DNA from 4 places in the Devosia sp. A449 genome. Region 2 is predicted to be linked to each of the others. Evidence: predicted binding sites of a transcription regulator. Region 2 holds the regulator's gene; each other region holds the start of a gene.
What was found. The regulator PhoB, encoded in region 2, activates phosphate uptake and scavenging genes when phosphate is short. The targets are predictions, from matches to a motif close to TGTCATNNANCTGTCAT.
Positions count from the first base shown of each region.

Region 1 (7,924 bases), on a different contig from region 2:
CGCATCTATCAGCATACACCCATGCAATAGCCGATCATAGCAGCGCTACACCCGCTTGCTGGCGAGCACTTCGAAGGTGCTGTTGATGGTGGCGACGGAGCGGTCGTAGTCGGTGAGGGCGAGGCAAGCGATCAGCGTGTCGATGATCGCCAACTGGGCAATGCGGCTGGTCATAGCCTCGGTGCGGAACTGGGTTTCGCGGGCGAGGGTGTTCAGCACGATATCGCTATGGGCCAGCAGCGGCGATTTGCCGAAATTGGTGATGGCGATGGTCGTGGCGCCGGCCTCTTTGGCGAGCCGGGTTGCGGTGAGGGTTTCGACCGTGCTGCCGGAGTGGGAAATGGTCAGCACGGCAACATCGGGGCCGGCGAGAGACGCGGTGATAGCCTGGACGTGACTGTCGACGGCGGCCCGTGAATTGATGCCGATGCGCAGCAGGCGATAATTGGCGTCTTCGGCGATCGGGGCGGCGCTGCCGATGCCGAAAACTTCCACGCGTTTTGCCTGACGGATGGCCTGCACGGCGCGTTCAAGCGCAACTGCGTCGAGCGCTTTGCGGGTGTCGTCGAGCGCCTGCATGTCAGACTGGAAAATTTTGTCGATCACGGTCGCAGCCGAGTCACCCCGCGCCAGGTCTTCATGGATGAACTGGATGGGCTGGACCAGATCGCGCGCCAGCGACAGCTTGACCTCCTGGAAGCCGCGGGCGCCCAATTGTTGGCACAGCCCAATCACGCTGCCCTCGCTGACATTGGCGCCCTCAGCCACTTCAGTGACGGACATATGCACCACATCCTGCGCGTTGGCCTCGATGAAATCGGCGATGCGCCTTGCAGCGGGGGGCAGGCCGGACTTCAGCGCCGCCAGGCGATCCAGCACGCCGCTGAGCGATGGTTCGGAGTTTCGGCTCATGGTCAGATCCTAGACAGCTATTCTCAACGGAACGTCGAAGCCGGAGCGGATATCGCCGTTGCGCACCTGCACAAACGCCATGCCCAGCCGCCGCGCACCCTCGCCATCAGTGTCAGCATTATCGCCGATCATGATGGCCTCGCGTGGCGCAATACCGAGGCGCCGGCACGCCGCCTCGAACAGCAGCGGTTCGGGTTTGCCGACACAGATATGGCGGGTCACGCCGGCTGCGGCCATGACGGCAGCGGCCAAAGCGCCAGCCTCGGGGACTGGCTGGCCATGGCTGCCGGGGTGACTGCGATCGGGGCACGCTACATAGAGCGTGGCGCCGCCGGCCAAGGCTTCGGCAGCGCGGGCCAGTCGGGCATAGCTGAAGCGCCGGTCGCGCGCCACCAGCACCACATCATAGGTTGTGCCGTCCACATCCAGTCCCTGCCGCTTGGCGTAGTTCCGCAAGGCCTGGCTACCGAGCAGCAGCAGGCTTGCGCCCGGCTGGTTGCGGGCAATCAGGTCAATGGCCGAAGTCCCGGCCAGCACGATACGATCGGGCTGCACCGGCAGGCCCATGCGGCGCAAATGCCGGCACAGCAGTTCGGGCGTGTGCTCGCTATTGTTGGAGACCAGCATGTAGCGGTCGGCGGCCTGCGCCAGCAGCCAGCGCGCATCCGGCAGCACCAGATTGCCGCTGATCAGGGTTCCATCGAGGTCCACCAGATAGCCGGCGGCGCGCGTCATAAGCTGCAAATCAGCCTCCTTGTCGATCGCTTTAGGGTGTTGAGTTTTCCTCAATTTGTCAAACATCATTAAATGAGCATGTTTCATTTTACTGTCACATAAGCCCGTTATCGCTGGCCTCACCAAACGGCAATTCTCCGCCGAGCAGCGAGGCAGACATGAAGATCGCAATCATCACCGACATCCATCACGGCCCGCTGTCGCATACCAAGAAAGAGGGCTGGGACGCCCTGGCGGTGGTCGATGACTTCGTGACCTGGGCGGAAGGGCAGGGCGCTGATCTGGTGCTCGATCTGGGCGACCATATCTCCGACACCGGCCCCGAGGCCGATGCCGCCGCGATGACCGAAGTGGTGGCTCGGCTGGCCCGGTTCGCCGGACCGCGCGTCCATCTGCTGGGCAACCACGACGTTGCCAATCTGAGCATTGCCGACAACGAGGCCATCTTCGGTTGCTCAATGGCGAGCCGGGTCATTGATCTTGGCGATTTTCGCCTGATCGCCTGGCAACCCGATGTGCGCCTCGTGCCGCCAGGCTTTCAGCCCACCGGTGCGGCTCACCTCGATTGGCTGGTGGCGGCGCTGGAGCAGGATGAGCGCCCGGCGATCATCGCCACCCATGTGCCGCTGTCCGGGCATTCGCAGATCGGCAATTACTATTTCGAACGCAATCCGGGCTACTCTACCTATCCCGACCACGACGCGGTGCGCGCCGCCGTGGAAGCGACTGGCCGGGCCGCGGCCTGGCTTTCCGGGCATGTCCATTGGAACACCATCACGCCGGTTCGCGGCATCCAGCACATCACCGTGCAGTCGCTGAGCGAGCGCTTTACCACCATGCCGGAGCCGGCCGCCGCCTGGTCGCTGCTCGAGATCGCCGATGGCCAGTTGAGCCTGACGGTGCATGGCCAGGACCCATTCTACGCCCGCGTGCCCTTCCGGGCTTCCGGTGCGCGGCCCTGGTTGGCGCCGCACGCTCCGTTCCGTCAGGCCGAGGCCGCCGCTGCGGTCAGCGAAGATGCTTGAGTTCCTTGCCCGTCGGGCTGTCGGCGGCTTCATCACCATCGCCGTGGTCATCGTGGCGGTATTCTGCGCCACTAGGCTCACCGGCAATGCCGTCGAGATGATGCTGCCACCCGGATCTGACCCGGCGATCCAGGCGGCGCTGGCCGCGCGTTATGGGCTGGACCAGTCGGCCTGGGTCCAGTTCTGGACCTACCTTCAGGGCCTGGTGACCGGCGACTTTGGGGTGAGCCTGGCTGAACGTCGACCGGTGATCGCCATTTATGCCGAGCGCCTGCCCAATACGCTGCGCCTGTTTGGCTATGGCCTGTTTCTGGCTGTGGTGATCGGGGTACCGATGGGCATCGTTGCTGCGTTGGACCGCAAGGGGCCAGTCGGGTCGTCGGTGATGACGCTGGCCTTCATGGGCTATGCCACGCCCAATTTCGTGCTGGCGATCCTGATGATCCTGGTCTTCTCGTTCCAGCTGCACTGGCTGCCCAGTTCTGGCGCGGCGACACCGCTGCATTTCCTGATGCCGGCCATTGTTCTCGCTTTGCCCATGCTGGCGGAAATCATCCGCTTCACCCGCAACGCCATGCTCGACGTGCTGGGGCAGGATTATCTGCGCACGGCCCGCGCCAAGGGCCTGCCGGAATACAAGGTTATCGGCAAGCACGCCCTGCGCAACGCAGCGGTGCCGGTGGTGACCGTCATCGGCTTGCAGGTCGCCAATATGGTGGCGCGCTGTGTGCTGGTGGAAGCCATCTTTTCAACCAAGGGCGTCGGCGACCTGATCGTCTACGCCACCATCGGGCGCGATTACCCCGTGCTGCAATTCGGCGTCATCCTGATCGCCGGCATGGTGGTGGTCGTCTCTCTCATCGTCGATCTGCTCTACGCAGCCATCGACCCACGCGTGAAAGTCGCATCATGACAGATATCGCTTCGCCGCTTCCCTCGTTCCGTCCTGCCACCAGCCGCCGCCCCTCCAGCAACCGGCTGGCCGTGATCTGGCGCAAGACTTCGCTGCCCATCAAGCTGTGCCTCCTGGCTTTCGTTAGCATCGTGCTGGTCGCCATTCTGGCGCCGGTGCTGGCCCCGCACGATCCCAATTCCCAGGCCTTGCTCGCCCGGCTGAAGCCGCCGGTGGGCATGGACGGGGCGGTGCCCAAGCATCTGCTCGGTACCGACCAGTTGGGTCGCGATCTGACCTCGCGCCTGCTTTACGGTCTGCAACTGACGCTGGGCATCGCGCTGATCGGCAGCCTGATCAGCCTGGTGCTGGGCACGACGCTCGGCATCATCGCCGGCTATGGCCGGGGTCGTGTCGGCGCCTTCATCATGGGCATGGTCGACGTCCAGATCGCCGTACCGTTCACGCTGATCGCCCTGTTCACCATCGCCCTGCTGGGCAACTCGCTCCCGGTCCTGGTCTGCGTCATCGGGCTGGCGGGTTGGGAAAGCTATGCCCGTATCGTCCGCGCTCAGGTGCTGACCATCTCGCGCATGCCCTTCATTGAGGCCGCCATTGCCGCCGGCGCTTCGCGGCCCCGCATCCTGCTGCGGCACGTACTGCCCAATATCGCTTCGCCCTTGGTGGTCATCTGGACCATGACCTTCTCGGGCTTGATCCTCACCGAATCCGCGCTGTCCTTTCTCGGCCTCGGCGTGCAGCCGCCGACCGCTACACTGGGCTCGATGGTCGGGCTTGGCCGCGACTATCTGGCCTCGAGCCCCTGGATTGCCCTGCTGCCGTCGCTGATGATCATGCTGGTTTCCCTGCTGGTGCTGCTGATCGGCGACTGGCTGCGCGACACGCTCGACGTGCGCCTCAAATAAACCGGCGGCCGCGCGCCGCCGTCCCCCGAATTTCCCGCTTCTCAGAGTCTGCATGGCCGCAGAGCGGGAGAGCCTTGTCTTCAAAACCCAGGATTGTTGGAAATGAAAACCCGCCTGATCGCCTCTCTCGCCGCCTTGCTGCTCGGCAGCACCGGTCTCGCCGCCGCCGAACTGACCGTTGGCACTCAGAACATGTCCTCCTTTGTGGACCCGGGCCGCGACCACTCCAATGTTGGCTCGCAGAACTACGTTAATGCCTTCGATCCGCTGATCCAGAAGGACTACAGCCAGGCTGGCGCGGTGTTTTCGCCTGGTCTCGCCACCGACTGGGAGCAGACCTCGCCCACCACGCTCGAAGTCACCTTGCGTGAAGGCGTCAAATTCCACGATGGTTCGGAAATGACCGCTGAGGACGTGGTGTTCTCGTTCCACCGCATCATCGATGCCCTCACGCCCGAATATCAGTCGATCAAGACCCAGTTCTTCGGCAATTTCGCCAAGGTAGAAGCGCTCGACGCCTACAAGGTGCGCTTCACCACCCATAAGCCCGAGCCGTTGTTTGAAATCCTGCTCAACACCCAGCAGGGCTATATCGTGCCCAAGGCCTATATCATGGGGCTCACCGGCGACCCGGCGGTGGCCGAAATCGCCGACTTTGAAGCCTTTGCCCTCGCGCCGATGGGCACTGGTCCCTACCGCATCGCCAGCTTCCAGCCCGGCGAAAACCTGGTTTACGAGCGCTTCGACGACTATTACGGCGAGCAGGCTCCGCTCGAAGGTTTCGAGATGCGCCGCATTTCCGAACTGGCCACGCGCCTAACCGCTCTGGCCAATAGCGAAGTCGACATCATCACCAATATCCCGCCCGATCAGGCCGGCGTGATCGAATCCAATCCCAATCTACGGGTCGAAGGCGCGGTGACGCCGCTGTTCCATGTGGTCATCTTCAACGCGATGAACCCCAAGCTCGAAGACAAGCGCATTCGCCAGGCGCTGAGCTATGCCATCGACCGCGATCTGCTCAACGAAGCCCTGTGGCTCGGCAAGGCCGTGGTTCCCTCCAGCCACAGCTATTCCCAGTTTGGCGAGCTCCATATGCCTGAGCTCGACACCTTCGAATACGACCCCGAAAAGGCCAAGGCCTTGCTGGCCGAAGCCGGTTATGACGGCAGCCCGATCCGCTTCGACACCGACGCGGTGTATTACACCAATGGTCTGCTGGCCGCGCAGGCCATCAAGGAGATGTGGGCCGCCGTGGGTGTCGAGATGACGCTCAACGTCACCAATGCCTGGGGCGAGCTGTCGGAAGTCGAAACCCGCAACTGGTCCAACCCGATGTATTTCGCCGATCCGGCCGGTTCCTACGGCACCATGTGGGCGCCGGGTGGCGCGCGCATCGGCAATACCTGGCAGCCGAACGAGGCCTATGAGGGCCTGTGGGATCGCTTCCGCTACTCGACCGATATCGAGGAACGCAAGGCCGCCTATGTCGAGATCATGGCCTATGTGAAGGACGAAGCCCCGGTTCTGCCGCTCTACGAACCCTATGAGGCCTATGGCGTCCGCCAGGGTGTCAACTGGGCGCCGCTGCCCGGCCACATCCCCTATGTGCTCGATTTCCGCGCCGGTTCGCTGTCGATCGACTGATGCCAATCCTGGCCGGCGGGATTGTCCTGCCGGCCATTCTCCCATCGGAGTTTCTGCCGTGACCCAGCCACTGCTCAGTCTCAAGGACCTGACCGTAACCTTTGATACGGAGAAGGGGCCATTCACCGCCGTCGACGCGCTGAGTTTCGACGTGGCGCCCGGGCAATGCCTGGCAATCGTCGGCGAGTCCGGCTCGGGCAAGTCGGTCACCGCCATGTCGATCCTGGGACTCACCGGCTATAATGGTGGCAAGCTCGCCAAAGGCAGTGTGCAGTTCACGCGGCGCGATGGGTCGACCATTGATCTGGCCCAGGCGAGCACCGCGCAGTTACGCGAAATCCGCGGCAACGAGATCGCCATGATCTTTCAGGAGCCGATGACCAGCCTCAATCCGGTCTTCACCATTGGTGATCAGATCGCCGAGGCCGTTCGTGCCCATCGGTCGGTATCTCGGGCGCAAGCCGACCAGGCGGCGCTGGAACTGATCGAGAAAGTCCGCATTCCCGACGGGGCCAGGCGGTTTCGCCAGTTTCCGCATGAGCTGTCCGGCGGCATGCGCCAGCGCGTGGTGATTGCCATGGCGCTGGCCTGCTCGCCGCGCCTGCTCATCGCCGACGAGCCGACCACGGCCCTCGACGTGACCATCCAGGCGCAGATCCTGCATCTGATGCGGGTGCTGGCGCGCGAGGAGGGCATGGCGATGCTGTTCATCACCCACGATATGGGCGTGGTGGCCGAGATCGCCGACCGCGTTGTCGTCATGCGTCACGGCCGCAAGGTCGAGGAAGCGGCGGTACAGACGCTGTTTGCCTCGCCCCAGCAGGCCTATACGCGCCAGTTGCTGGCCGCTGTGCCCCGACTTGGCGCCATGGCCGGCACAGTGGGTCCGCATGGCGACGCGCCGGCGCCCACTCGGCCGCTGCTTGAGGTGCGCAATCTGGTGACGCAATTCCCGGTGCGGCGGGGGATATTCAACAGGCACGTGGCCAATGTTCACGCCGTCAATGATGTAAGCTTTTCGCTGGCTGCGGGGGAGACTCTGGCGCTGGTTGGCGAGTCAGGTTGCGGCAAATCCACCACCGGACGCAGCCTGTTGCGGCTGGTGCAGCCCAATTCCGGATCGGTGGTGCTGGATGGCGAGAACGTTCTGACCCTGCCGGCCGAACAGCTGCGCGAAAAGCGCCGCGATATGCAGATCATTTTTCAGGACCCCTATGCCGCGCTCGATCCGCGCCTGACCGCGTTCGAGCAGGTCGCCGATCCGTTGCTGATCCACAATGTCGATTCCGGCAGCGGCATTCAGGATCGCGTCATCGGCCTGCTGCGCCGCGTCGGGCTGTCCGAAGAGCATCTGGAGCGCTACCCGCACGAATTCTCCGGCGGTCAGCGGCAACGCCTCTGCATCGCGCGGGCGCTAACCCTGTCGCCAAAGCTCATCGTCGCTGATGAGCCCGTCTCGGCGCTCGATGTGTCGATCCAGGCCCAGGTCGTCGACCTTCTGCTCGAGCTACAGGCCGAACTGGGCATGTCGTATCTCTTCATCTCGCACGACATGGCGGTGGTCGAGCGCATGAGCCACCGCGTCGCCGTTATGTATATGGGCCAGATCGTCGAGATCGGCCCGCGTGCCGCCGTCTTCCAGAATCCGCAACACAGCTACACCCGCGCCTTGCTGTCAGCGGTGCCCAATCCCGATCCGCGCCGGCACAATCTGGGCGTGCCGCCCAACGTGCCGCTGCCGTCCCCTATTCACCCAATCGACTATGCGGCCCCGGCGCTGCGTTACG
Region 1 covers NZ_JBTMWU010000006.1:208,454-216,377, reverse strand. Annotated here, with positions in the region: gene ACX3OW_RS16875 (MurR/RpiR family transcriptional regulator) at 46-912, opposite strand; gene ACX3OW_RS16870 (HAD-IIA family hydrolase) at 922-1,647, opposite strand; gene ACX3OW_RS16865 (metallophosphoesterase family protein) at 1,806-2,672, shown strand; gene ACX3OW_RS16860 (ABC transporter permease) at 2,665-3,585, shown strand; gene ACX3OW_RS16855 (ABC transporter permease) at 3,582-4,490, shown strand; gene ACX3OW_RS16850 (ABC transporter substrate-binding protein) at 4,593-6,137, shown strand; gene ACX3OW_RS16845 (ABC transporter ATP-binding protein) at 6,196-7,924, shown strand, end outside.
Region 1: the regulator PhoB is predicted to act here: its motif matches at 1,729-1,745, upstream of ACX3OW_RS16870 (HAD-IIA family hydrolase).

Region 2 (7,924 bases):
TCATCATCCCCACCGGCATCATGAGTGCCCGGGCGCATTACAAGCGCGGCGCGCTGGACCTCAAGGTGCTGCGGTTATGGACGCCGTTCATCGTCGCCGGGACCTTTATCGGCGGGCTGATGGCCGGATATTTTTCCGGCGACGTGCTACGCATCGTGTTTGCCATCATGGCCTTCGTCATCGCCGGCAATATCGTCTTCGCCTTCCAGACCAAATTGATGGGTCACCTCAAAAGCTCGAACCCGACGCATCGGGCCTCGGCCTTTGTGGTGGGCTATATCTCGTCGCTGATGGGGATTGGCGGTGGTTCGCTGACGGTGCCGACGCTGGTGGCGTTCGGCGCGACCATGCATGCGGCTGTGGGGACCTCAGCGGCCGTTGGGGTAGCGATTGCCGTGTCCGGCACGCTGGGCTTCATCATTTCGGGTTGGGGCGCCACGGGGCTTCCTCCGCTCAGCCTGGGCTATATCAATCTGGTGGCGCTGGTGCTGGTCGCCGTGCTGGCCGCAGTATTTGCCCCACTGGGCGCGGCGCTGGCGCATCGGCTGGACCAGAAGACGCTGAAATATGTCTTCGCCACCTTCCTCGTGATCGTGGGCCTCAACATGCTGTGGAAGGTGGTGATGGGGTAGCGATACCCTAGCCACCAAAACAAAACCCCGCTGGCGCGGGGTTTTGCTGGATCAGGTTGGTGGGGACGGGTGACTACGGTATTTCCGTCCGTCCCCACCGACCCAGCCCCCTCGGAAGGGGTATGGGTGTTACTTCTTGGTGTCTTCCAGTTCCCACTGGACGACAACGTTGATTGCAAAGGCCAATTCGCCCGCCTCGACCGGAACCGGAGCGCTGGCAGCCATATCGGCCCGGGCATACATGGGGTAGGGCTGGGGCTGATTGTAGCCCTGGGTCTCGGAAATCGACTCAATCTCATCAAGTCGGCCACCAGCAGCGGTGGCATAAAGCTCGGCCTTGGCGCGGGCATCGGCAAAAGCGGCCTTGCGGGCCTCGTCATAGAGGGCGGAGGGATCGGCGACGGCAAAGCTCACGCCGTTGATGGTGTTGGCGCCGACGGTCACCGATTTGTCGAGAATGGTTCCCAGTGCGTCGAGCTGGCGCACGGCGACGGTCACAGTGTTGCTGACCTGGTAGCCGTTGATCTTGGGCGGCAGGGTGTAGCCATTGTCGTCGCGCGCGTCGCTATAGACATAGTTGGGGTTGACCGAGAAGCCCGAGGTCTGGATGTCGCGGGCTTCGATGCCGGTGGCCTTGAGGGCGGCGATCAGCTCGGCCATCGCGGCCGTGTTGGCGTCGAGCGCTTCGCGGGCGGTGGCGCCCTGCGTGGTCACGCCGGAGCTGATCTGCGCCATATCCGGGGCTGCCATGACCTCGCCGCGCCCCTCAATGCTGATGGTGCCGGCATAGGCGGGGAGCGCCAGACCGGCGACAAGGGCGAAAGGAACAAGGGCAGCAAGGTGGCGCATGATAGACTCCATCTGGTTGTGAGGGACTAATCCCCATCCATTGCGTCAGTATTGCGGCGCAGCTGAACCGAACTTGAACGGCGCTGTGGACATTGGTTCATCGCCAAAAGTATGACTTATGAGACTTGCGTTTAGAGGCGGCGGTGGGTACTCACTGCCCTGACATTTTAGGGGCGGAACATGGGCGACAGGCATTATCCCGACGGTACTCTGGTGGGGCGCGCCCGCGTTCCGGGCCATGCGCATCCTCGTATCGTCACGGTCCGCGATGGCGATCTGATCGATATCACGGCCCGTGGTTTTGCCACGGTGCGCGATATTGCCGAGAGCGGCAATGCGGCCCAGCACGTACAGAGTGCAACCGGCAAAAACCTCGGCAGCGTTGCGGCAGTGCTGGCAAATTCGGCCTCCGTAAGCCCTGACAGCGCCCTGCCAAGCCTGCTGTCGCCCATCGATTTGCAGGCGATCAAGGCTTCGGGGGTGACCTTCGTCGTTTCCCTGCTGGAACGCGTGATCGAAGAGCAGGCGCGTGGCGATAAATCGCGTGCCGATGCGCTGCGCGGGGAGATTCTCGAGCTGATCGGCATGGATTTGTCCGAGCTGGTGCCGGGGTCGGACGCGGCGATGAAGGTCAAGGCGGCGCTGATCGAGAAGGGCGTGTGGAGCCAGTATCTCGAAGTGGGGATCGGGCCGGACGCCGAGATCTTCACCAAGGGACAGCCAATGAGTTCAGTGGGTTATGGCGCCGAGGTGGGATTGCATCCGGTGTCGAGCTGGAACAATCCGGAGCCGGAAGTGGCGCTGGTGGTGACCAGCAAGGGCGAAATCATCGGCGCGACTTTGGGCAATGACGTCAATCTGCGCGACGTCGAGGGCCGCTCGGCGCTGCTGCTGGGCAAGGCCAAGGACAATAATGCCTCGGCTTCGCTGGGGCCGTTCATCCGCCTGTTCGACGGCGATTTTACGCTGGAAACGGTCAAGCAATCCGAGATTGCGCTGCGGGTCGAGGGCGAGGACGGCTTCGTGCTGGACGGGCATTCCTCGATGAGCCAGATCTCGCGAACCCCGGAATCCCTGGTGGCTGCGACCATTGGCGGGCATCACCAATATCCTGATGGGCTGGTGCTTTACCTGGGCACGATGTTCGCTCCGGTGAAGGATCGCGGCGGCGTCGGCAAGGGCTTTACCCACAAGCTCGGCGACGTGGTTGCCATCTCGACTTCGACGCTGGGCACCCTATCTAACAGGGTGAACCTCTCCACCAAATGTCCGCCCTGGACCTATGGCGCCAGCCATTTGCTGCGCGACCTGGCCAAGGCCGATCTTCTTTAGCTCCCTCCGAAAGGCACTCCCAAATGGCTGAATTGCACAAGAATCTGATCAATGGCGAATGGGTGGGTTCCGACGGGATCGAGAACATCAATCCGTCGAATACCGCTGAAGTTGTGGGGGTTTACGCCCGCGCTACCGTCGAAGACACCAAGCAAGCCATTGCTGCTGCCAAGGCTGCATTCCCGGCCTGGTCGCGTTCGGGCATTCTGGAGCGTCATGCGATCCTCAGCAAAGCCAGTCAGGAAATCCTGCAACGCAAGGCAGAGCTTGGGGAATTGCTCAGCCGTGAGGAGGGCAAGACCCTGCCCGAGGGCATCGGCGAGGTGACCCGCGCGGCGCAAATCTTCGATTTTTTCGCAGGCGAAGTCTTGCGGCAAGCTGGCGAAGTTCTTGCGTCTGTCCGCCCCGGCGTGGGTGTGGAAATCACCCGTGAGCCGGTCGGGGTGATCGGCATCATCACGCCGTGGAATTTCCCGATCGCCATCCCGACCTGGAAGATCGCGCCGGCGCTGGCCTATGGCAATACCGTGGTGATCAAGCCGGCCGATCTGGTGCCGGGCTCGACCTGGGCGATTGTCGATATCCTGGTGCGGGCCGGCCTGCCCAAGGGTGTGCTTAACCTGGTGATGGGCAAGGGCTCGGTGGTCGGCCAGACCATGCTCGACAGCAAGGACGTCAACGCCATCAGCTTCACCGGCTCGGTGGGCACCGGCAAGCGCGTTGCGGCGGCTTCGATTGAGCATAACCGCAAGTTCCAGCTTGAGATGGGCGGCAAAAACCCGACCGTGGTGCTCGACGACGCCGACCTCAAGGCCGCCGTCGAGAGCGTGGCACAGTCGGCGTTTTTCTCGACCGGGCAGCGTTGCACGGCATCGTCGCGCGTCATCGTCACCGAAGGCATCCACGACAAGTTTGTCGAGGCACTGGCCGAGCGGACGCGCAATCTGCGGGTCGGTCATGCGCTGGACGCGAATTCCGAAATCGGGCCGGTGGTTGACCCCAGCCAGCTCAAGCAGGACACCGACTATATCGCCATCGGCAAGGCCGAAGGCGCCAAGCTGGTGGCCGGTGGCGAATTGGTGAAGTCGGCGACCGAAGGCTATTTCCTGCAGCCGACGCTGTTTACCGAAGCGACCAATTCGATGCGCATCAGCCGCGAAGAGATCTTCGGGCCGGTGGCTTCGGTCATCCGGGTCAAGGATTATGACGAAGCACTGGCCACGGCCAATGACACCGAGTTCGGCCTCAGCGCCGGCATCGTCACCACCTCGCTGAAATATGCGACGCATTTCAAGCGCAATGCCGAAGCCGGTATGGTGATGGTCAACGTGCCGACCGCCGGCGTCGATTTCCACGTGCCGTTCGGGGGCCGCAAGGGCTCGAGCTACGGCCCGCGCGAGCAGGGCAAGTATGCGGCGGAGTTCTTCACCGTGGTGAAGACGGCTTACACCGCAGCCGGCTAATCCGCGCTGCGATGAGTTTGACCCTCGGGCCCGGCCCGAGGGTTTTTTTATGCCCGAGCGTTTTCACATAGCGGACCAGCCACTTAGTGGCTGGCGAAGCAGAGCATTCTCTCCCATTGTGGGCTTGGTTCGGCCACATGGCGGAGCTAGAGGCGATGTGAAGCGGGAGAGTGCGTAATGGCTGAGCGAATGTCCGTGCTGGCACCGTTTAAGCACGAGACCTTCCGGCTGCTGTGGACGGCGACGCTGGTATCGAATCTGGGCGGGCTGGTGCAGTCGGTGGGCGCCGGCTGGATGATGACCACGCTGACGGACTCGCACAACATGGTGGCGCTGGTGCAGGCGTCGACCACGCTGCCGATCATGGTATTTTCCTTGGCCTCGGGTGCGCTGGCCGATAATTTCGACCGCCGCATCGTCATGATCATCGCCCAGATCGGGCTGGCGCTGGTTTCGGCGGTTCTGGCGGTGATGGCGTTCATGGGGCTGCTGACGCCCTGGCTGTTGCTCAGTTTTACCTTTCTCATCGGCTGCGGCACGGCGTTGTTCAACCCGTCCTGGCAGGCTTCGATGGGCGATATCGTGCCCCGGCACGACCTGCCGGGCGCGGTGACGCTCAACGCCATGGGCTTCAACATGATGCGCAGCGTCGGCCCCGCGGTTGGCGGGGTGATCGTGGCGCTGGCCGGTGCGGCGGCCGCCTTCGCGCTCAATGCGCTGAGCTATCTGCCGCTGACGGTGGCGCTGCTGCGCTGGAAGCCGGATTACGTGCCAAACCGGCTGCCGCGCGAAGATTTCGGCAGCGCCATCCTGGCGGGGCTGCGCTATGTGTCGCTGTCGCCAAACCTGACGACGGTGCTGTTTCGCAGCTTCCTGTTCGGGCTGGCTGCGGTGTCGATTTTGGCGCTGCTGCCTTCGGTGGCGAGTGAATATGTGGGCGGCGGCCCGATGGTCTATGGCACGCTGCTGGGCTGCTTCGGGCTGGGGGCGATTGGCGGCGCGTTTCTCAATGGCCGTATTCGCGAGCGGTTCAGCAATGAAGTGATCGTGCGGTTCGCCTGTGCCGGCTTTGCCATCAGTTGCGTGGGGCTCGGGCTGAGCCGCGATCCGCTGCTGAGCCATCTGGCGCTGCTGCCCGCGGGCGGCTGCTGGGTGCTGGCGATGTCGCTGTTCAATGTCTCGATCCAGCTGTCGTCGCCGCGCTGGGTGGTGGGGCGGGCTCTCTCGCTGTATCAGACCGCCACGTTCGGCGGCATGGCGATGGGTAGCTGGGTCTGGGGAGCCAGCGCGGATGGCTTCGGGCTGGGGGCCGCCCTGGTGATGGCGAGCCTGGTGCTGCTGGTGTGTGGGCTGGTCGGGTTCCGGCTGCCGCTGCCGGAGTTCAATTCGCGGGACCTCAACCCGCTCGACACCTTCAATGAGCCGGTCCTGAAACTCGATATGCGACCGCGCAGCGGGCCGATCATGGTGATGATCGATTATCGCATCGCCCAGGAAGACATTCCGCGCCTGCTCTCGCTGATGGCGGCGCGGCGCCGCATCCGTATCCGCGACGGGGCCAGGCAATGGGCGCTGCTGCGCGATCTTGAACATCCCGATATCTGGACCGAGTCCTATCACGTGCCGACCTGGATCGACTATGTGCGGCACAATCTGCGGCGCACCAAGGCGGATGCGGAGAATAGCGAGCAGCTGCGGGCGCTGCATCGGGGGACCGAGCCGCCGAAGGTGCATCGGCTGATCGAACGGCAGACGGTGCCGCTGAGCGATGATACGCCGTTAAGGGATATTCCGGAGGTTTGAGGGGGCACCCCTCAGACGTGTAGAGATTTGGCCCACCCACGATGTCACCCCGGCCTTGAGCCGGGGCCCAGCCTGAAATGGAACCGGTGGCTGGATCTCAGGATGGGTCCCGGCTCAAGACCGGGATGACACCGCGTTTTGGGGTGGGATGGTGCTCACCCGTGGGTTTACGCCACCTGGGCGAAGCGTTCGTCGAAGGCGTAGCCGGCGCCGCGGACGGTGCGGATCGGGTCGGTGTCCTTGCCGCGATTGATGGCGCGGCGGAGGCGGCCGATATGCACGTCGACGGTGCGCTCATCAACATAGACGTCATTGCCCCAGACGCCATCGAGCAATTGTTCACGCGAATAGACGCGGCCGGGGTGGCGCATCAGATATTCGAGCAGGCGATATTCGGTGGGGCCGAGATGGACGTCGCGGCTGGCGCGGCGGACGCGGTGGGTGGTGCGGTCGAGTTCGAGATCACCAACCTTGAGCGCAGCAGTAACCAGATTGGGATTGGCGCGGCGCAACAGCGCGTGGATGCGGGCCATCAGTTCGGGGACCGAGAAGGGCTTGACCACATAGTCGTCGGCCCCGGTGGCGAGGCCCCGGACGCGCTCTTCTTCCTCGCCGCGGGCGGTGAGCATGATGATCGGCACGCGGGCGGTTTCCTCGCGGGCGCGGAAGCGTCGGCACAGTTCGATGCCGGAGATTTCGGGCAGCATCCAATCGAGCAGGATCAGGTCGGGCAGCTTGTCCTGGACCGCCTGCTGGGCCTCGTCGCCGGTTTCGGCGGTGACGACGGCAAAGCCTTCGGCTTCCAGATTATAGCGCAGCAGGATGGCGATATCGCCTTCGTCTTCGACAACGAGAATGGTGGCGGGCATGGGGGGCTCCCCTTGGGCCGGCGCGCCGGCGTTCGATTTGTATCTCCCTCCCCCTTGAGGGGAGGGCTGGGGAGGGGGTGGTTTGGCGGGTCACTGATGGACCCCCACCCCCGACCCCTCCCCTCAAGGGGGAGGGGAGGAAAGGCCGATCAGGCCTTGAGCTGGGTGCGTTGCAGTTCCTGGACTTCGCTGGTGAGCTGCTTGCCGGTCTGCAGGTAATAGGCGCGCTCGGCGATGTTGGTGGCGTGGTCGCCGATGCGTTCGAGGTTTTTGGCGCAGAACAGCAGATGGGTGCAGGGCGTGATGTTGCGCGGGTCTTCCATCATGTAGGTCAGCAGCTCACGGAACAAAGACGTGTGCATGGCATCGACCTCGTCGTCGCGGTTGCACACTTCGATGGCGGCGGCGGCGTCGCGGCTGGCATAGGCGTCCAGCGCATCCTTGATCTGGCGCAGCACCAAGGCCGTCATGTTCTTGACGCCGTTATAGAAGCTGGGCTGCAGATTGAGGCCTTCGAGCTTGAGCGAGCGGCGGGCCAACTGCTTGGCCATGTCGCCGACGCGTTCGAGGTCATTGGCGACGTGGATGGAAGTGATGATGGCGCGCAGGTCGGACGCCATGGGCTGGCGGCGGGCGATCATCGAGACGGCCATTTCGTCGATCTGGCGCTGCATGTCGTCAATGCGCTGATCGGCGATGATGGTGAGGTCGGCCAGCTCGCGGTCGAGCTTGAGCAGGGCCTTGGTGCCGTTCTCGATGGCGACTTCAACCTGGCCGCCCATCTCGGCGATGGATTGGGCCAGTTGCGTCAGCTCGTCGCTATAGGCGGTAACGATATGGTCGGTGCCAGTCGGGGACATGGGTAATTCCTCTTAGGGCGCGGGCGTTAGCCGATGCGGCCCATGATGTAATCCTGGGTCTGCTTGTTGACCGGATTGGTGAAGATGTCTTCGGTGACGCCTTCCTCGATCAGATT
Region 2 covers NZ_JBTMWU010000003.1:632,023-639,946, forward strand. Annotated here, with positions in the region: gene ACX3OW_RS12320 (sulfite exporter TauE/SafE family protein) at 1-632, shown strand, start outside; gene ACX3OW_RS12325 (SIMPL domain-containing protein) at 762-1,481, opposite strand; gene ACX3OW_RS12330 (fumarylacetoacetate hydrolase family protein) at 1,662-2,813, shown strand; gene ACX3OW_RS12335 (aldehyde dehydrogenase family protein) at 2,837-4,276, shown strand; gene ACX3OW_RS12340 (MFS transporter) at 4,454-6,079, shown strand; gene phoB (phosphate regulon transcriptional regulator PhoB) at 6,247-6,948, opposite strand; gene phoU (phosphate signaling complex protein PhoU) at 7,098-7,808, opposite strand; gene pstB (phosphate ABC transporter ATP-binding protein PstB) at 7,835-7,924, opposite strand, start outside.

Region 3 (7,924 bases), on a different contig from region 2:
TATTCACTTTGCAAATGGCGGCCTCCGGGCCGCCATTTTTGTTTGGCGTGATCGCCAAAGCCGCCCCATCCCCAATGTCACCCCGAACGCGATCGGCACCTCTCCCTCGAGGGGGAGGTTGGGAGGGGGTGAGAGCCTCGATGTCCGGAGCAGCAACCCCAGTTCACTCTGACGGCAGAAACTCCGCCTCTCACCCTCTTTTGACTAGCGAGCTTCGCCGCCCCCGGCTTACAACACTGCTCATGACGATCAGACCCCTTTTCGGCACCCTCCTCGGCCTTGTCGCTTTCGCTGCCCTGGCCCATCCGGCCGGCGCCGACTCCACGCGGGCGCGACCCAAGGCGGTGGTGGAATTATTCACCAGCCAGGGCTGCGCCTCCTGCCCACCCGCCGACGCGCTGCTCACCATGCTGGCGGCCAGGGATGACGTGGTGGCGCTCGCCTATCACGTTGATTATTGGGACTATGTCGGCTGGGAGGACACCTTCGGCACCGCTGCCTATTCCGACCGCCAGCGGGCCTATGCCAAGAGCTGGGGCTCGTCGCGGATCTACACCCCGCAAATGGTGGTCAATGGCGCCAAGGCGGTGGTCGGCTCGCGCCGCAGCGAGGTGCATGGTGCGCTGGACGGGGCCAGCCTGCCGCTGGCCGTCGATATCGTCCGCGAGGGCGATATGCTCAAGATTTCCATTCCGCCCAATACCAGCCTCGACGACGCGGTGGTCTGGATGGTGACCTATCTCGACCGCGCCGACGTCAAGATCGACACCGGCGACAATGCCGGCAAGGCGATGGTCTATACCCAGGTGGTGACCGGACGGCAGGTTCTGGGCATGTGGGAAGGGGCCAGTGGCGCCCATCTCAAGCTACCTTTGCCCGAAGTGTTCAACGAGGTCAGCACCGGCATCGCCGTCATCGTGCAGCAGGAACGCCAGGGCCTGCCCGGCCCGATTCTGGGCGCCGCCAGCTTCGAGCGCTGACGCGACCAAAAAAATCCCGCTCCTGGGCACAGGAGCGGGGAGATTGGTCAACTAATTGGGAGGCTGGCACCCGGGCTTCTGGGTTTGGGGGCTCGGTCGGCCCAGATGCCAGCCACTGGAGGCAATGACCCATTGATGACGCTGCATTCGGGCATCCGCAGGGACAGAATGTGACCGAATTGGGGTATTTTGAGCCTATTGCCAACTCGGGCAATTGCCGTAATCATGACGGGGTGATGACAGGGAGCTAGGGCTGGCTTGCAAAGTCCGGCAAACGACAGCAAGGCAAAGCTGGCATTGGTGCATGTGGGAGACCCACAGCCCGCGCGCGGCATTCAGCCCATCGTCGCGTTCGATCGACGCGAATTGATGCAGATTCTGTCGGTCTATGGCAGCCATGTGATCCGCGGCGAGTGGCGCGATTACGCCATGGATTTCCTCAAGGACCGGGCGCTGTTTTCCATCTATGCCCGCGTCTCCGAGCGCCCGCTCTATGTGGTCGAGAAAAACCCCAAGCTGCGCAATCGCCAGGGCCAATATCTGGTCAGCAACCAGCAAGGCCTGATCCTGCGCCGCGGCCACGACCTGGCTCAAGTCCTCCGCGTGCTTGACCCTCATCTCGTCGTGGTGGGGTGAGGCTTCGCCTCGGGCTTTTCAACGCACTCGATGTCATCCCGGCCTTGAGCCGGGACCCATCCTGAGATGGTTCAGCCGGCGTAATCTGGAGATGGGCGAGATCGGGGATGGGAGGTCGCTCCCATTGGGCAGAGGAAACCGGCAGCTGCGTCTGCAACATTGGCGTACCTGAACCAACCTGCGAAAATCCCGGCATGATGGCGAGGCGGCTGTCTCACTAACTAACTATCCATCGAGGCAGCGCCTCGCCATCATCGCTCGAAACCCGCACACAGGCGGCGCTTTGGCACGCCGCTACAGCCCCAGCTGCAAATGCTCGATATCCAGCCAGCGGTCGAATTTGAACCCCACCGCCTCATAGCGCCCCACAGGCCGAAAGCCGAATTTCTCATGCAGGCGAATGGAATTCTGCGTGCCCGCCGTGATCACCGCAATCATCTGGCGAAACCCGAATGTTCGCGACTGGGCGATCAATTCGCTCAGCAGCGCACTGCCGAGCCCCCGGCCGGTAGCGTCGGGATGCAGGTAGATCGAATCCTCGCAGGTGAAGCGATAGGCCGGGCGCGGGCGATAGGTCGAGGCATAGGCATAGCCCAGCAGCCGGCCTGCGTTCTCGGCCACGATCAGCGGATGGCCGAGGGCAACGAGATGGCCGAATTTTTCCGCCATCGCCGATTCGCTGGGCGGTTCGGTGTCGAAGGTGACCGTGGAGCTGTCCACATAATGGCGGTAGAGCGCGGTGATGGCGGGCAAATCGGCCCAGGCAAACGGGCGGAGCAGATGGTCGGACACTTGGGTGTTCCAGACAAAGAAAAGGACCGCAGCTGTTGTAAGCTGCGGTCCAATTTGTCGTCCAATAAAATCGCCGCTTGGGCGCCGATGTTACTCGCGATTGCCGAACAGGCGGAGCAGCATCATGAACAGGTTGATGAAGTCGAGATAGAGGCTCAGCGCGCCCATGATGGCGCCCTTGGCCATCACGTCGGCGCCGTGGGCCTCGTTGTAGCCTTCCTTGATCTTCTGCGTGTCATAGGCGGTGAGGCCCACAAAGATCAGCACGCCGACCGCCGAGATGGCGAATTCGAGCATGGAAGACTGCATGAAGATGTTGACCAGCGACGCGATGATCAGGCCGATCAGGCCCATCATCAGGAAGCTGCCCATCTGGGTCAGGTCACGCTTGGTGGTGTAGCCATAAAGGCTCATCGCGCCGAAGGTAGCGGCGGTGATGAAGAACACCTTGGCGATGGACGCGTCGGTATAGACCAGGAAGATCGAGCTGAGCGAGACGCCCATGATCGCGGCAAAGCCCCAGAACACGGCCTGTGCGGCCGGCACGGAGAGCTTGTTGATGCCGAAGCTGAGCACCAGCACGAAGGCCAGCGGCGCCAGCATCACAACCCACTGCAGCGGGCTGGCATAGAGCAGGGCGCCCCACTGGGTGACATATTGGCCATTGGCCAGCTGGCCGACGGCGGCGTCTGCATTGGTGGTGATAGCGGCGGTGGCGGCAAACCATGCGGCCAGGCCGGTCACGATCAGGCCAACGCCCATGTAATTGTAAACGCGCAGCATATAGCTGCGCAGCCCTTCGTCGATGGCGAGGGCCGAGCCGGCCCGCGCACCGAGGGTCTGACGGTCATATTCAGCCATAGATCGGCTCCTTGATCCCGAGTGATGCGGTCCAGCGACCGCCGGTGGGCATTGCTTGCCACTTGGACGACAATATGGATGCGGGGCCAATCGTTTACAAGTGATCTCGGATCGGTTTTCACGAATCGGCTGGCCGGTCGGAGGGGGTATGTTACGGTCCAATCCGAATCGCTTTTCTGATTTCTTGCTGCGGAGGACGCGATGCCCCGGCTGTTTACCGGTCTGGAAATCCCCACTGACATTGGTTTTGCGCTGTCGCTCAAGCGGGGCGGCCTGTCCGGCGCCCGCTGGGTCGATGCGGAAAATTATCACATTACCTTGAGGTTCATCGGCGACGTCGATTACAAGACCGCCGATGAGGTGGCCGACAGTCTCGACCGGCTGGCCAATTCGCTGCGATTTTCCGTGCGGCTGACCCAGTTGGGCAGCTTTGGCGGCGAAAAGCCGCGGGCGCTTTATGCCGGCGTCGAGCCCAGCGAGGCGCTGAGCCGGCTGCAGGCGGCGCAGGAGCGGGTGTTGCAGCGCGCCGGCCTGCCGCCCGAAGGGCGGAAGTTCACCCCGCATGTCACCTTGGCGCGGCTGCGCGGCGTCGGGCCCGAGGAGGTGGCGCGCTTCATCACCGAGGCCGGGCGCTTCGAACCGCTGAGCTTTCCGGTCGGGCGCTTCGTGCTGTATTCGAGCAAGGATTCGGTGGGCGGCGGGCCTTATGTGGTGGAACAGAGCTATCCACTGGCCGCCTGATGTTAGCCAAATCTTAACCGTGACGGCGCAAACCAAAAGCCTATTGGCCCAGCCCGTCAAAATGCCGCCGCGATTGGCCCGCACTTGATGCAAATGCGATTGAATGCGGCGGCGTTTGACACCTTGGTAACCATGTTCGGGGCAGAGTTGGCGGGCAGCTCCGTCCCTGGCAGGACCTTCGAGACAAAGGATGAATTGGCGATGACGACGAAAACCGGTGGCCTTGCACTCGGGCTCGCGGTCGGCGCGATCATGGCTCTGGCTCCAGCTGCCATGGCGCAGCAGGCCACTGAGCTTGGCACTTTCAATGCCTGGACCGCCTGGCAGGCGAATGACGCTTCGGGCGTCATCTGCTATGTGTCGGCAACCCCGCAGAAGAGCGAGCCAGCCGGCGCCAACCGCGACCCGATCCATTTCATGATCATCCACCGCAAGGGGATGGGCACCAAGAACGAGGTGCAGACCATTATCGGCTACCCGTTCAACAGCACCGCGGCCAATGCCAGCGCCGTCATCGACGGCAAGGCCTATCCGATGCTGACCGAAGGCTCGGCCGCTTGGCTGGCCTCGACGGGTGACGAAAGCGGGTTCGTGCAGGCGTTCAAGGCCGGCAGCAATCTGCTGGTCAAGGGCACCAGCCAGCGCGGCACCGCGACCACCGACACCTATTCGCTGTCGGGGGCCACGGCGGCCGTCAACGCCATCGACGCCGCTTGCAAGTGATTTTGGGTTGCCCGGCCCGGGCGATCCGCCATAAAGGGCGATGGGCTGATCTCAGCCCTTCGCCTTCTGTCGTTGTTACGAGGCCCTGATGATCAAATCCGCTGTGGGGCTCGCCCTTGTTGCCAGCCTGCTCCTGTCCACCAGCGCCAGCGCCCAGCAGGTGCGGCTGCTCGGCGAGCATCGCGCCTGGACCAGCTACGCCGCCAATGATGCGGCCGGCGCGGTGTGCTTTGCCATGACCAAGCCGGAAGCGGTGACGCCGTCGCCCGATGGCTATACCCAGGCCTATATCTACATCACCAATCGCCCGGCCGAGAACGTCGCCAACGAGTTCAACCTCGTCGCCGGCTTCCCGTTCCAGCCCGACAGCAAGGCGACCGTGGCGGTGGGCAGCAATGTGTTCAACCTGTTCACCCAGAACGATGCCGCCTGGCTCGACGATGCCGGGCAGGCCGGCAATCTGGCCAGCGCCATCCGCGCCGGCTCCAGCATGGTCGTCGAAGGCACCAGCGCCGCCGGCATCAAGATCACCCAGACCTATTCCCTCTCCGGCGCCACCGCCGCCCAGCAAGCCATCAATTCGGGCTGCTGAGCCACCCACCGCGCGTCACCCTCGGGCCTGACCCGAGGGCTCTGCACTTTTTGGCGATCCGGTATTGCGGTCCGCGCTCCCCGCATCCCTCCCTCCCACGTCCATGACTTTGCGCAATCCGCGCCATTGTGCTATTGCCCGCGCCAATCCCGCATTGTCAGACCCCTGTGTAGCCACGCCATGAGCATCGCGCTGAACCTTGACCATTCGACCGCTATCCGCCCCGCTGCGGCCAGCCGGCCGTCGCTGATCGGCCTTTCCAAGCCGCAGCTTGCCGAGGCGCTGACCGAGGCGGGCATTGCCGTCGACAAGGAAGCCCGCATGCGGGCCAGCCAGTTGTGGAATTGGCTCTATGTCAACGGCACCACCGATTTTGAGCGCATGACCAATGTCGCCAAGCCGGTGCGGCAGAAGCTGGCTGACACTTTCATTCTCGACCGCCCGGAGATCGTCACCGAGCAGGTGTCCACCGATGGCACGCGCAAATGGCTGTTCCGCTTCCGCGACCCGGCCAATCCCAATTACCCGCCGGTGGAAGTCGAAACCGTTTACATCCCCGAGCAGGATCGCGGGACGCTGTGCGTCTCGTCGCAAGTCGGCTGCACCCTGACCTGTTCGTTCTGCCACACCGGCACGCAAAAGCTGGTGCGCAACCTCACGGCTGGCGAAATCCTCGGCCAGATCCTGATGGCGCGCGAGCGGCTGGGCGATTTCCCAGGTGGCTCGCGTCCGGATGATGGGGGCCTCGTGCCCAGCGAGGGCACCCGCGCCATCACCAATATCGTGATGATGGGCATGGGCGAGCCGCTGTATAATTACGACAACGTCAAGCAGGCGCTGCTGATCGCCTCGGCCGGCGACGGCATGAGCCTCTCCAAGCGCCGCATTACGCTCTCGACCTCGGGCGTGGTGCCGTTCATCGAGCCGACCGGTCGCGAAATCGACGTCATGCTGGCGATTTCGCTGCATGCGACGAATAATGACCTGCGCGACGTGCTGGTGCCAATCAACAAGAAGTGGCCGCTCGAAGAGCTGCTGGAAGCCTGCCGCAATTATCCCGGCCTCTCCAATTCCCGCCGCATCACCTTTGAATATGTGATGCTCGACGGCATCAATGACAGCGACGCCGATGCCCGTGAACTGGTGCGGCTGCTGGCCAATATTCCGGCCAAGATCAACCTGATCCCGTTCAATCCGTGGCCGGGCGCCAATTACGGCACCTCGCCGTCGAGCCGCATCGAACGCTTCGCCGATATCGTCAACAAGGCCGGCTATGCCAGCCCGGTCCGCACCCCGCGTGGCCGCGACATCTTTGCCGCCTGCGGTCAGCTCAAGAGCGAAAGCGAACGCCTGAGCAAGAAGGACCGCGAGGCGCTGGCGGGGTAAAAATGGGCATCGCCATCAAGCGCATCACCCAAGCCGATACTGCCCTGTTCGGCAATATCGGCGTTGATGTCTTCGATGAGCCCATCCATCCTGGCCGCCTCGAGGCCTATCTCGCCCAGCCCGGCCACCTGATGGTGCTGGCGCTGGAGGACGAGCTGGTGGTCGGCCAATGCGCCGGGGTGGTGCATCACCATCCCGACAAGGTCACCGAACTTTATGTCGACGAGGTCGGCACCGCCTCCAGCCATCTGCGGCAGGGCATCGCCGCGGCGATGCTGGCAGAGCTGTTTGTCTGGGGGCGTGAGCTGGGCTGCGATGAGGCCTGGCTCGGCACCGAGCTGGATAATGTCGCGGCCAACGGCCTCTACCGCCGCTTTGATGGCGCGGCGGAGACGATGGCCTATTACGAGTTCAAACTCTGACGCCGGCCCTTGCCGCGTGCTAATATCGCCGCCTGCTCACAAGCGGAGGTTGCGATGACCCAGTCCAGGGATTTTGGCAGCATCGGCCAGCTCAGCCGCAGCGTCGCTGACATTGCCGCCGCCGAGGCGTGGTGGCGTGATGTGCTCGGTGTGCCCCACCTCTACACCTACGGCCCGCTGGCCTTTTTCGATTGCGGCGGCGTGCGGCTGATGCTGAGTGCCGAAGCCGGCCCGGCCCAGGCCAATGTGATCTATTTCCGGGTCGACGATATCGACGCGCGTTTTGCCGAGCTGACGGCGCGCGGCGTCGAATTTCAGGGCAAGCCCCACCTCATCCACCGCCACCCCGATGGCCTGGAAGAATGGATGGCGTTTTTTACCGACAATGAGGGGCGGGTCCTGGCCCTGATGAGCCAGCGCCGGCCGGCCTGACTATTTGCGGCCTTCGGCCAGCAGGATGGTCGCGGCAAAAGCGGTGAACACCGCGGCAAAACTCCAGTTCAGCGCCCGCTGCACCCAGACGCTGCGCACCAGCGTGCCGGCCAGCCATTCGGCGGCGAACACCGTCAGCACCGCCAGCGGGATCGACACCACGATGAACTCGGCGCCAAGAAAGAACAGCTTCTGCCCCGCCGCCGGATCGTGGCGATCAACGAATTGCGGCAAAAACGTCATGAAAAACAGCACGACCTTGGGATTGAGCAGGTTGATGCCGACCCCGGTCAGATAGCTCTGCGCCACGGTCGGGGTCTTGACCGCCTTCTGCGCCAGCCGCAGCCCGCCGCCCTGGG
Region 3 covers NZ_JBTMWU010000001.1:399,161-407,084, reverse strand. Annotated here, with positions in the region: gene ACX3OW_RS01980 (DUF1223 domain-containing protein) at 243-980, shown strand; gene ACX3OW_RS01975 (DUF2794 domain-containing protein) at 1,239-1,616, shown strand; gene ACX3OW_RS01970 (GNAT family N-acetyltransferase) at 1,911-2,408, opposite strand; gene ACX3OW_RS01965 (Bax inhibitor-1/YccA family protein) at 2,499-3,269, opposite strand; gene thpR (RNA 2',3'-cyclic phosphodiesterase) at 3,471-4,010, shown strand; gene ACX3OW_RS01955 (invasion associated locus B family protein) at 4,212-4,733, shown strand; gene ACX3OW_RS01950 (invasion associated locus B family protein) at 4,822-5,325, shown strand; gene rlmN (23S rRNA (adenine(2503)-C(2))-methyltransferase RlmN) at 5,506-6,711, shown strand; gene ACX3OW_RS01940 (GNAT family N-acetyltransferase) at 6,714-7,133, shown strand; gene ACX3OW_RS01935 (VOC family protein) at 7,188-7,565, shown strand; gene ACX3OW_RS01930 (LysE family translocator) at 7,566-7,924, opposite strand, start outside.
Region 3: the regulator PhoB is predicted to act here: its motif matches at 1,206-1,222, upstream of ACX3OW_RS01975 (DUF2794 domain-containing protein).

Region 4 (7,924 bases), on a different contig from region 2:
CGTCGTCGCGCCGATGGACGACAAACGACAAAATGGTGTGGCGCACAGCAGGCCGGGCACCCTCCGGCGTGGCGGTCTGGCCCTCGAGGCGGACCCTTGCATGCACCACCGCGATAGCGTCGGTCAGCGACTTCACCTTCAATTCCACCAGCCGCAGCGTCGACGCATCGAAAATATGCTCGAAGCCATAGGCATGTGCCTTCCGGATCGCCGCGCGATCATGCCACCACAGTCCGGTGACGTTGACGAATTCAGCGTCGTCGTCGAACAGCGATGCCAACTTATCCGCGTCTCGCTGCCCCCAGGCCTCGACGAAAACGCGCGCGATGCTTTCCTGTTCGTTGAGTGGGCTGTAGTTCAAGCTGGCCTCTTCTCGTGATCGTCAATCACTGGGAACTTAGCGGCTTCGGCGGTCGAGATCGCGGTTAAATCGCGCTCCGGGTCGCTTAATGCGAATCGGGGGCCTGGAAGAAACACCTTGTTAACTTCGTCCGGTGACACTTCGTCCATCATGAGCAAGCCCTATATTCTGAACATATATGAACGCGCGGCCCTACTGGCGCTGTCGAAACACAAGCAAATACCGGCGCATAGCGACGCCAATCCTGGCTTTGGCCGGGCCCATCTCGACGCGTTGCTCGGGCTTGGCCTGGCCGCTGTCGTGCCGTCCCAGACCGATCCGAAGCGCAATGACTTTCGGATTTCGGACGATGGCTGGCGCTGCATGTTCGGTCTCTCCAAAGCGCAGATCGACGGCGACGCAGACCGCGCGCCAGCGCCTTTCCGGGTGTGGCAATGGCCACTGCCGGCCGCCTTCAAAAAAGCAGCTTAGATAGCGCTGCCGGCCCGGCGGGGTTACCACCGGGCCGGCAGTTCTTCCCAGCAATCGGCCGACGTCCTGCTCGATCCAACGGATCGCGGGACGCCGTTGGCACGCGCGTGGGGCGTTCTTCCTGACATCGCCGGCATCCGTCGCGGCCTATGGCGGCGATTGCACGCCCGCGTCTGCTGTATGACCGCCCAGCAATCGGCCCGTCACACGACCTTCATATGAACACCCTAAGGGTCTCGTCGCGGCGAATAACGCCGCTCCAACGTTCACTTGAACATCTCCCTTTGCCAAATGAACATCGCGTTGCTACGACTTGGCACGCGAGGACGGAGATCCTTTGCTTAATAACAGGAGGAACCACCCCATGAAGAAACTAGCGCTGCTGATGACGGCCGGCGTGATCGCCGCTCTTGCTTCCGCACCCCACGCCACCGCGCAGACCGAAATTTCCTGGTGGCACGCACTGGATGCCGAACTGGGCAAGAAGCTGGAATCGATCGCTCAAGGCTTCAACGCCAGCCAGCCAGACTACAAGATCGTGACCACCTATAAGGGCACCTATCCCGAAACCCTGACCGCCGCGATCGCAGCGTTCCGCGCCAATGAGCAGCCCGCCATCGTGCAGGTTTTTGAAGTCGGCACCGGCACCATGATGGCAGCCAAGGGCGCCGTGAAGCCGGTTTACGAACTGATGACCGAAAACGGTCAGCCATGGGATCCGACCGCATTTCTCGCCCCCGTCGTGGGCTATTATTCGGACACAGACGGCAACATCCTGTCGCTGCCGTTCAACTCGTCCACCCCGATCATGTACTACAACAAGACCGCCTTCGAAAAAGCCGGCCTTGACCCCAATGTCGCGCCCAAGACCTGGGCCGAAGTCGAAACTTTCATGAACCAGATCGTCGATTCCGGCGCCGCCAATTGCGGGTTGAGCAGTGCCTGGATCTCCTGGATCCAACTGGAAAACCTGTCGGCCATCCACGACCAGCCCTATGGCACGCTGGAGAATGGCTTCGGCGGCCTGGCCACCGAATTCACTTTCAACGGCCCGGTCCAGGTCAAGCATTGGGAAAACCTCAAGAAGTGGTCGGACGAAGGTCTCTACCAGTATGGTGGCCCGGTCGGCGGTCCTGATGCCGCACCGAAATTCTACTCGGGCGAATGCGCCATCTACATGAACTCGTCGGGCTCGCGCGCTGGCGTGATCGCCAACTCGAAGGACTTCGAAGTCGGCTTTGCGCCCCTGCCCTATTATGACGACGTGACCACCGATCCGAAGAATTCGATCATCGGCGGCGCCACCCTGTGGGTGCTCAACGGCAAGGATGCCGAGGTCTATAAGGGCGTTGCTGAGTTCTTCACCTATCTCAGCCAGCCTGAAGTTCAGGCCGATTGGCACCAGTTCACTGGCTACCTGCCGATCACCAACGCTGCCTATGATCTGGGCGTTGAGCAGGGCTATTACGAAGCCAACCCGGGTTCGGACGTGGCGATCAAGCAGATCACCCGTGGCACCCCGACCGCCAACTCCAAGGGCGTCCGCTTTGGCAATCTGAGCCAGGCTCGTACCGTGGTTGATGAGGAATTCGAAGCGCTGCTCGCTGGTAACAAGACGGCCCAGGAAGCTCTGGACTCAGCCGTTTCCCGTGGCAACGAGATCTTGCGCGAATTCGAAACGACCAATCAGTAACGAACTTTAGTCGGGGCCGGATAAATCCGGCCCCGTTTTCCATGCGCTAAGCTGGCGGATGGCCCATTGCGGCTTTCCGTCAGTAGCCCGTGCGAGGACCCATGCAGACCAAACGCACCGTATTTCCCAACAAGCTGCTGCCCTATGCGCTGTTGGCGCCGCAATTGACGGTCACGCTGATCTTTTTCATCTGGCCCGCATTGCAGGCCGTTAAGTCCTCGTTCGAGCGCGAAGACCCTTTCGGTTTCAAGACCACCTTCATCTGGTTGGAAAACTACCGGAAGATTTTCGCCGATCCGAACTATCTCGGCTCGCTCGGCCGCACCGCCCTGTTTGCCCTGTCGGTGACCATTCTGGCGATGGCGGTCTCCCTGCTGATGGCCGTCGCGGTCAATCGGCTGCTGCGCTCGGGCAAAATCTACACCACCCTGTTGGTCTGGCCCTATGCGGTTGCGCCGGTGGTGGTGGGCATTCTGTGGTGGTTCATCTTCAACCCGTCCATTGGCATCGCGCCCTATATCCTGCGCGGCATGGGCATTGCCTGGAACCATCGTATCGAGGGCAACCAGGCGATGATCCTCATCATCATCGCTGCGGCCTGGAAGCAGATTTCCTACAATTTCCTGTTCTTCGTGGCCGGGCTGCAATCGGTGCCGCAATCACTCAATGAGGCCGCTGCCATTGATGGCGCTGGCCCGTTCAAGCGGTTCTGGACCATCGTCTTCCCGCTGATCTCGCCCACGACGTTCTTCCTGCTGATCATCAACATCAACTACGCCATGTTCGACACGTTCGGCATCGTCGACGCGACCACCATGGGCGGTCCGGCCCAGGCGACCAATATCCTGGTCTACAAGGTCTATACCGACGGCGTGCTGAATTTGAACATCGGCTCGTCGGCGGCCCAATCGGTGATTTTGATGATGATCGTCATCGCGCTCACCGTCGTGCAGTTCCGCTTCGTCGAACGCCGCGTACAGTATTAAGGGGCTGACACAACATGGTTGAAAACAGACCCTTCCTGGATTTCCTCACCCACCTGGTGCTGATCATCGGTGTGGTTATCGTGGTGTTTCCGGTTTATCTGGCGTTCATCGCCTCTACCCATGGTCCGGGTGAATTCGTCAGCGGCGTCGTGCCGCTGCTGCCTGGACCGCATATGGTCGAAAACTACAGCACCATCTGGAATGAAGGCCTCACCAGTTCCGGCGCGCCGCCGATCTGGGTGATGATGATGAACTCGCTGATCATGGCGGTGACCATCGCCGTGGGCAAGATCGCCATCTCGCTGCTGTCGGCCTATGCCATCGTCTATTTCAAGTTCCCGTTCCGCCTGCTGGCGTTCTGGGTCATCTTCATCACGCTGATGTTGCCGGTCGAAGTGCGCATCATCCCCACCTTCAAGGTGGTGGCGGATCTTGGGATGCTCAATTCCTATCTGGGCCTGACCCTGCCGCTGATTGCCTCGGCCACGGCGACCTTCCTGTTCCGCCAGTTTTTCCTGACCATTCCGGAAGAGCTGATGGAGGCCGCGCGGGTGGATGGTGCCGGACCGATCAAGTTCTTCCGCGATATCCTGCTGCCACTGAGCCGCACCAATATCGCGGCGCTGTTCGTCATCCTCTTCATCTTCGGGTGGGTGCAGTATATGTGGCCGCTGCTGGTGACCACCGACAGCCGCTATTACACCATCGTCATGGGCATCAAGCGCCTGGCCGCCAGTGCCGACTCCGAGCCGCTTTGGCATCTGGTGATGTCGGCCGTCATCCTGGCCATGCTGCCCCCCGTACTCGTCGTCATCTCGATGCAGCGCCTGTTCGTCAAAGGCCTTGTGGAAACGGAGAAATAATAACAATGGCAAGCATCGACATCAAAGGCGTCAAGAAGGTCTATGCCGGCGCCGTCACCGCGATCCACGGCGTCGACCTGACCATCCCCGATGGGGAATTGGTCGTGCTGGTGGGGCCGTCGGGCTGCGGCAAGTCCACCCTGCTGCGGATGATCGCCGGCCTCGAAACCATCACCGAAGGCACGATTTCCATCGATGGTGCGGTGGTCAACAACAAGGAGCCGGCCGAGCGCGACATTGCGATGGTGTTCCAGAATTATGCGCTCTATCCGCATATGACGGTGCGCGGCAATCTGGAATATGGGCTCAAGAACCGCGGCACCCCGCGCGACGAAATCGACCGCCGCGTCAACGAAGCCGCGCGGATTCTGGAAATCGACGCCTTTCTCGACCGCCGTCCGCGGCAATTGTCGGGTGGGCAGCGCCAGCGTGTCGCCATGGGCCGCGCCATCGTCCGCCAGCCCAAGGCCTTCCTGTTCGACGAGCCGCTGAGCAATCTCGATGCCAAGCTGCGCGGGCAGATGCGCATCGAAATCAAGCGCCTACAGCGGAGCCTCGCCACCACCAGCGTTTACGTGACCCACGACCAACTCGAAGCCATGACCCTGGCCGACCGGCTGGTGGTGATGAATGGCGGCAGCATAGAGCAGGTGGGCGTGCCGCTGGCCCTCTATGAGCGGCCGGAGACGCTGTTCGTCGCCGGCTTTATCGGCTCGCCGCCGATGAATTTGATCGATATCGACTATCTGCGCGACAAGGGTGAACTCAATCTGCCCGCTGGCACGGATCTGGTGGGCATCCGCCCCGACACCATCCATATGGCCCCACCCGAAGAGCCGCATATCACACTGCATGCCACGGTGGAGCTCTACGAACCAATCGGCGGCGAGACCCATCTGCATATGCGGCTGGACGGCAGTGGCCAGGTGATCGTCGCCGCCGTGCCGGCGCGTACGGCAACGCGCGAAGGCGCTTTGGCGTCGCTCTATGTCAACTCGACGGACCTGCATCCGTTCAATCGTGAAACCGGGCGCCGCACCGACTGAAACGGGCGCGCCATCAGGGAATAAGACAATGACCGAACGCCGCCCTCGCAGCACCGAGGAAGTTCAAGCTCATCGCGGCGCCTCTGCCGTGGCCCCGGAAAACACCATCGCCGCCTTTCGCGCGGCGCGCGACCAGGGGGCTACCTGGGTCGAACTCGACGTGGCCCTGCTCGCCGATGGCACGCCAGTGGTGATCCATGACGTCACGCTCGACCGCACCACGAGTGGCAAGGGTTCGCTGGGCGACATCGTTGCCGCCGATCTGGCGGGGCTCGATGCCGGCCTCTGGTTTGGCCCGGAATTCCGGGGCGAAAAGCTGTCGCCCCTGCCCGAAGTGCTGGATGCATTGGCCGAGCTGGGCATCAACGTCAATGTGGAGATCAAGCAGCACGAGCATCACAAATCGCTCGAGCAGCTGACGCGCACGGTGCATGACTGCCTGCGCAATCGCCCGCCCAGCGTGCGGGTGATGATCTCGAGCTTTGATGCCGAATGCCTCAAGGCGATGCACCAGCTCGACCCGTCTTACGAGCTGGCCATGCTGTGGAGCGAGTTGCCCGCCGACTGGCTGGATGTCGTCGCGGCCATTCCGGCCACCGCCATCCACCTGCACTACCGGGCGCTCAGCTTCAACGTGCTCGACCGGGCGCGGGAGCGCGGCATCGTCGTCCGCACCTGGACCTGCAACGATCCGGCACAAATGGCTCCCTTCTGGGATGCCGGGCTGGGCGGCGTCATTTCCGACAATCCCCGCCTGTTCCTGGAATAAGATGTCGGCCCCCAAGCTCTCCCACCGGCAGAACGATATCCTGGCGCGCATCGGCGCGCGGGGGGCGCAGCAGATCGACCTGTTGGCGCAGGAATACGGCCTGACCACGCAGAGCATTCGCCGCGATATCAATGTGCTCTGCGCGCTGGGGCTGGCGCGGCGGCTGCATGGCGGGGTCGATTTGCCGGTGATGCCGCAAAATACCCCGATCAATGCCCGCGCCGGCCTGCATAGCGACGCCAAGCGCCGGATTGCCGCCCGCATCGCTGCAGACATCCCCAATGGCTCGACGGTGTTTCTGGGCATCGGCACCACCGTGCGCTTCACCGCTGAGGCGCTGCGCCTGCATGTCGGGCTGACGGTGGTGACCAATAATATCGAGGTGGCGCTGATCCTGGGTGAGATGGCTGGCATCGAGCTGCATCTGGCCGGCGGCGTGTGGCGCGCCAATGACCGCGACGTGGTCGGCCCCGAAACCATCCGCTACTTTGAAAAATTCCACGCCACCCATGCCGTGGTCGGCGCCGGCGGGCTGCACCCCACCAGCGGGGCGCTCGATTTCAGCTATGAAGACGCCCAGATCACCACAGCCATCCTGCAGAATTCGCGCACGCGCTATCTGGCCGCCGATGCCAGCAAATGGATGCGCACCGCCGCCGTCCGCGTGGCCTCGCTATCGGAATTCAGCTATTTCGTGACCGACGCGATGCCGCCCCAGGCGGCCACCGAACAGAGCCTGCTCAAGAGCGGCGTCACCGTCGTGCTGTGCTAGCAAAGCGCTTCCCGCAGACTGAGTCCGCAGGAAGCATTGTCACGGGGCGCTAGATCAGCTTCGAGGCTTCCTCGGTGCTGGGGATACGGCTATCCGGGGTGAATTTGTCGACGGCATCGGGCAGGTTTTGCGACAGGCGCGAGAGCAGCTCGTCGCGGGTTAGGCCAGTCTGCTTTTGCAAATCATCCAGCGTCTCGGGGCCGATAGCCTGCGCCAGCTGATCGGTCTCGAGGCGGCGGGCCGGACCGTCCTTGACCCAGGAATCGGCGACATCGCCCTGCCCGTTGGCGCGGAAGGTTTCGAGCAGGCTGCCGAGGCCGGCATTGATCACATTGCCAAGCGAATTGGGATTGCTGCTATCGCCGCTGAACAGATCGCCCAGCGCGCCGCCCAGATTGTTGGCATTGCCGCCCGGCTGGCCACTGCCCATGGCGGGCTGGGCCGAACCATCACCGACGCCGGTGTGACCGGCCTGCTGGCGCTGGAGGAACTCACCGATCTTGTCGCGGTTCTGATAGCCGGCAACCGCCAGCAGACCGAGAAGCGCAGTCATTGAGGGCATTCCACGAGCCATAGTCGTTCTCCTTAGATGATGGAGAACAGAACTAGGCTGGGGAGTGAAAGTTCCCCGCCGCCGCAGCTGTGATCAGTCGGCGCGCGAAGCGAGGCGCTCGAGCAGGACCGTCGCATCACCCTTATAATTGGTGCGAGCATATTCGACATAGCCGAGCGCCGCAGCGAGACGGAGCGAGGCGGCATTGTCCGGGTCGATCATGCAGACCGAGCGGGGCACCGACGGGTCGGCCCAGGCCAGCAGCGCCGTCAGCGCTTCGCGCGCGAGGCCCCTGCCGTGATAGTGCGGCAGCATGGCCCAGCCGGCCTCCGGCGTGTCGCCAAAGGGCGGATCGATCTCGCGCTGGAAATTGGCGAGGCCGAATTCGCCGACGACCTCCCCTGTCTGCC
Region 4 covers NZ_JBTMWU010000006.1:217,014-224,937, forward strand. Annotated here, with positions in the region: gene ACX3OW_RS16885 (SgcJ/EcaC family oxidoreductase) at 1-361, opposite strand, end outside; gene ACX3OW_RS16890 (hypothetical protein) at 512-832, shown strand; gene ugpB (sn-glycerol-3-phosphate ABC transporter substrate-binding protein UgpB) at 1,197-2,525, shown strand; gene ugpA (sn-glycerol-3-phosphate ABC transporter permease UgpA) at 2,627-3,511, shown strand; gene ugpE (sn-glycerol-3-phosphate ABC transporter permease UgpE) at 3,526-4,374, shown strand; gene ugpC (sn-glycerol-3-phosphate ABC transporter ATP-binding protein UgpC) at 4,380-5,420, shown strand; gene ACX3OW_RS16915 (glycerophosphoryl diester phosphodiesterase) at 5,449-6,189, shown strand; gene ACX3OW_RS16920 (DeoR/GlpR family DNA-binding transcription regulator) at 6,191-6,961, shown strand; gene ACX3OW_RS16925 (YidB family protein) at 7,011-7,514, opposite strand; gene ACX3OW_RS16930 (GNAT family N-acetyltransferase) at 7,608-7,924, opposite strand, start outside.
Region 4: the regulator PhoB is predicted to act here: its motif matches at 1,034-1,050, upstream of ugpB (sn-glycerol-3-phosphate ABC transporter substrate-binding protein UgpB).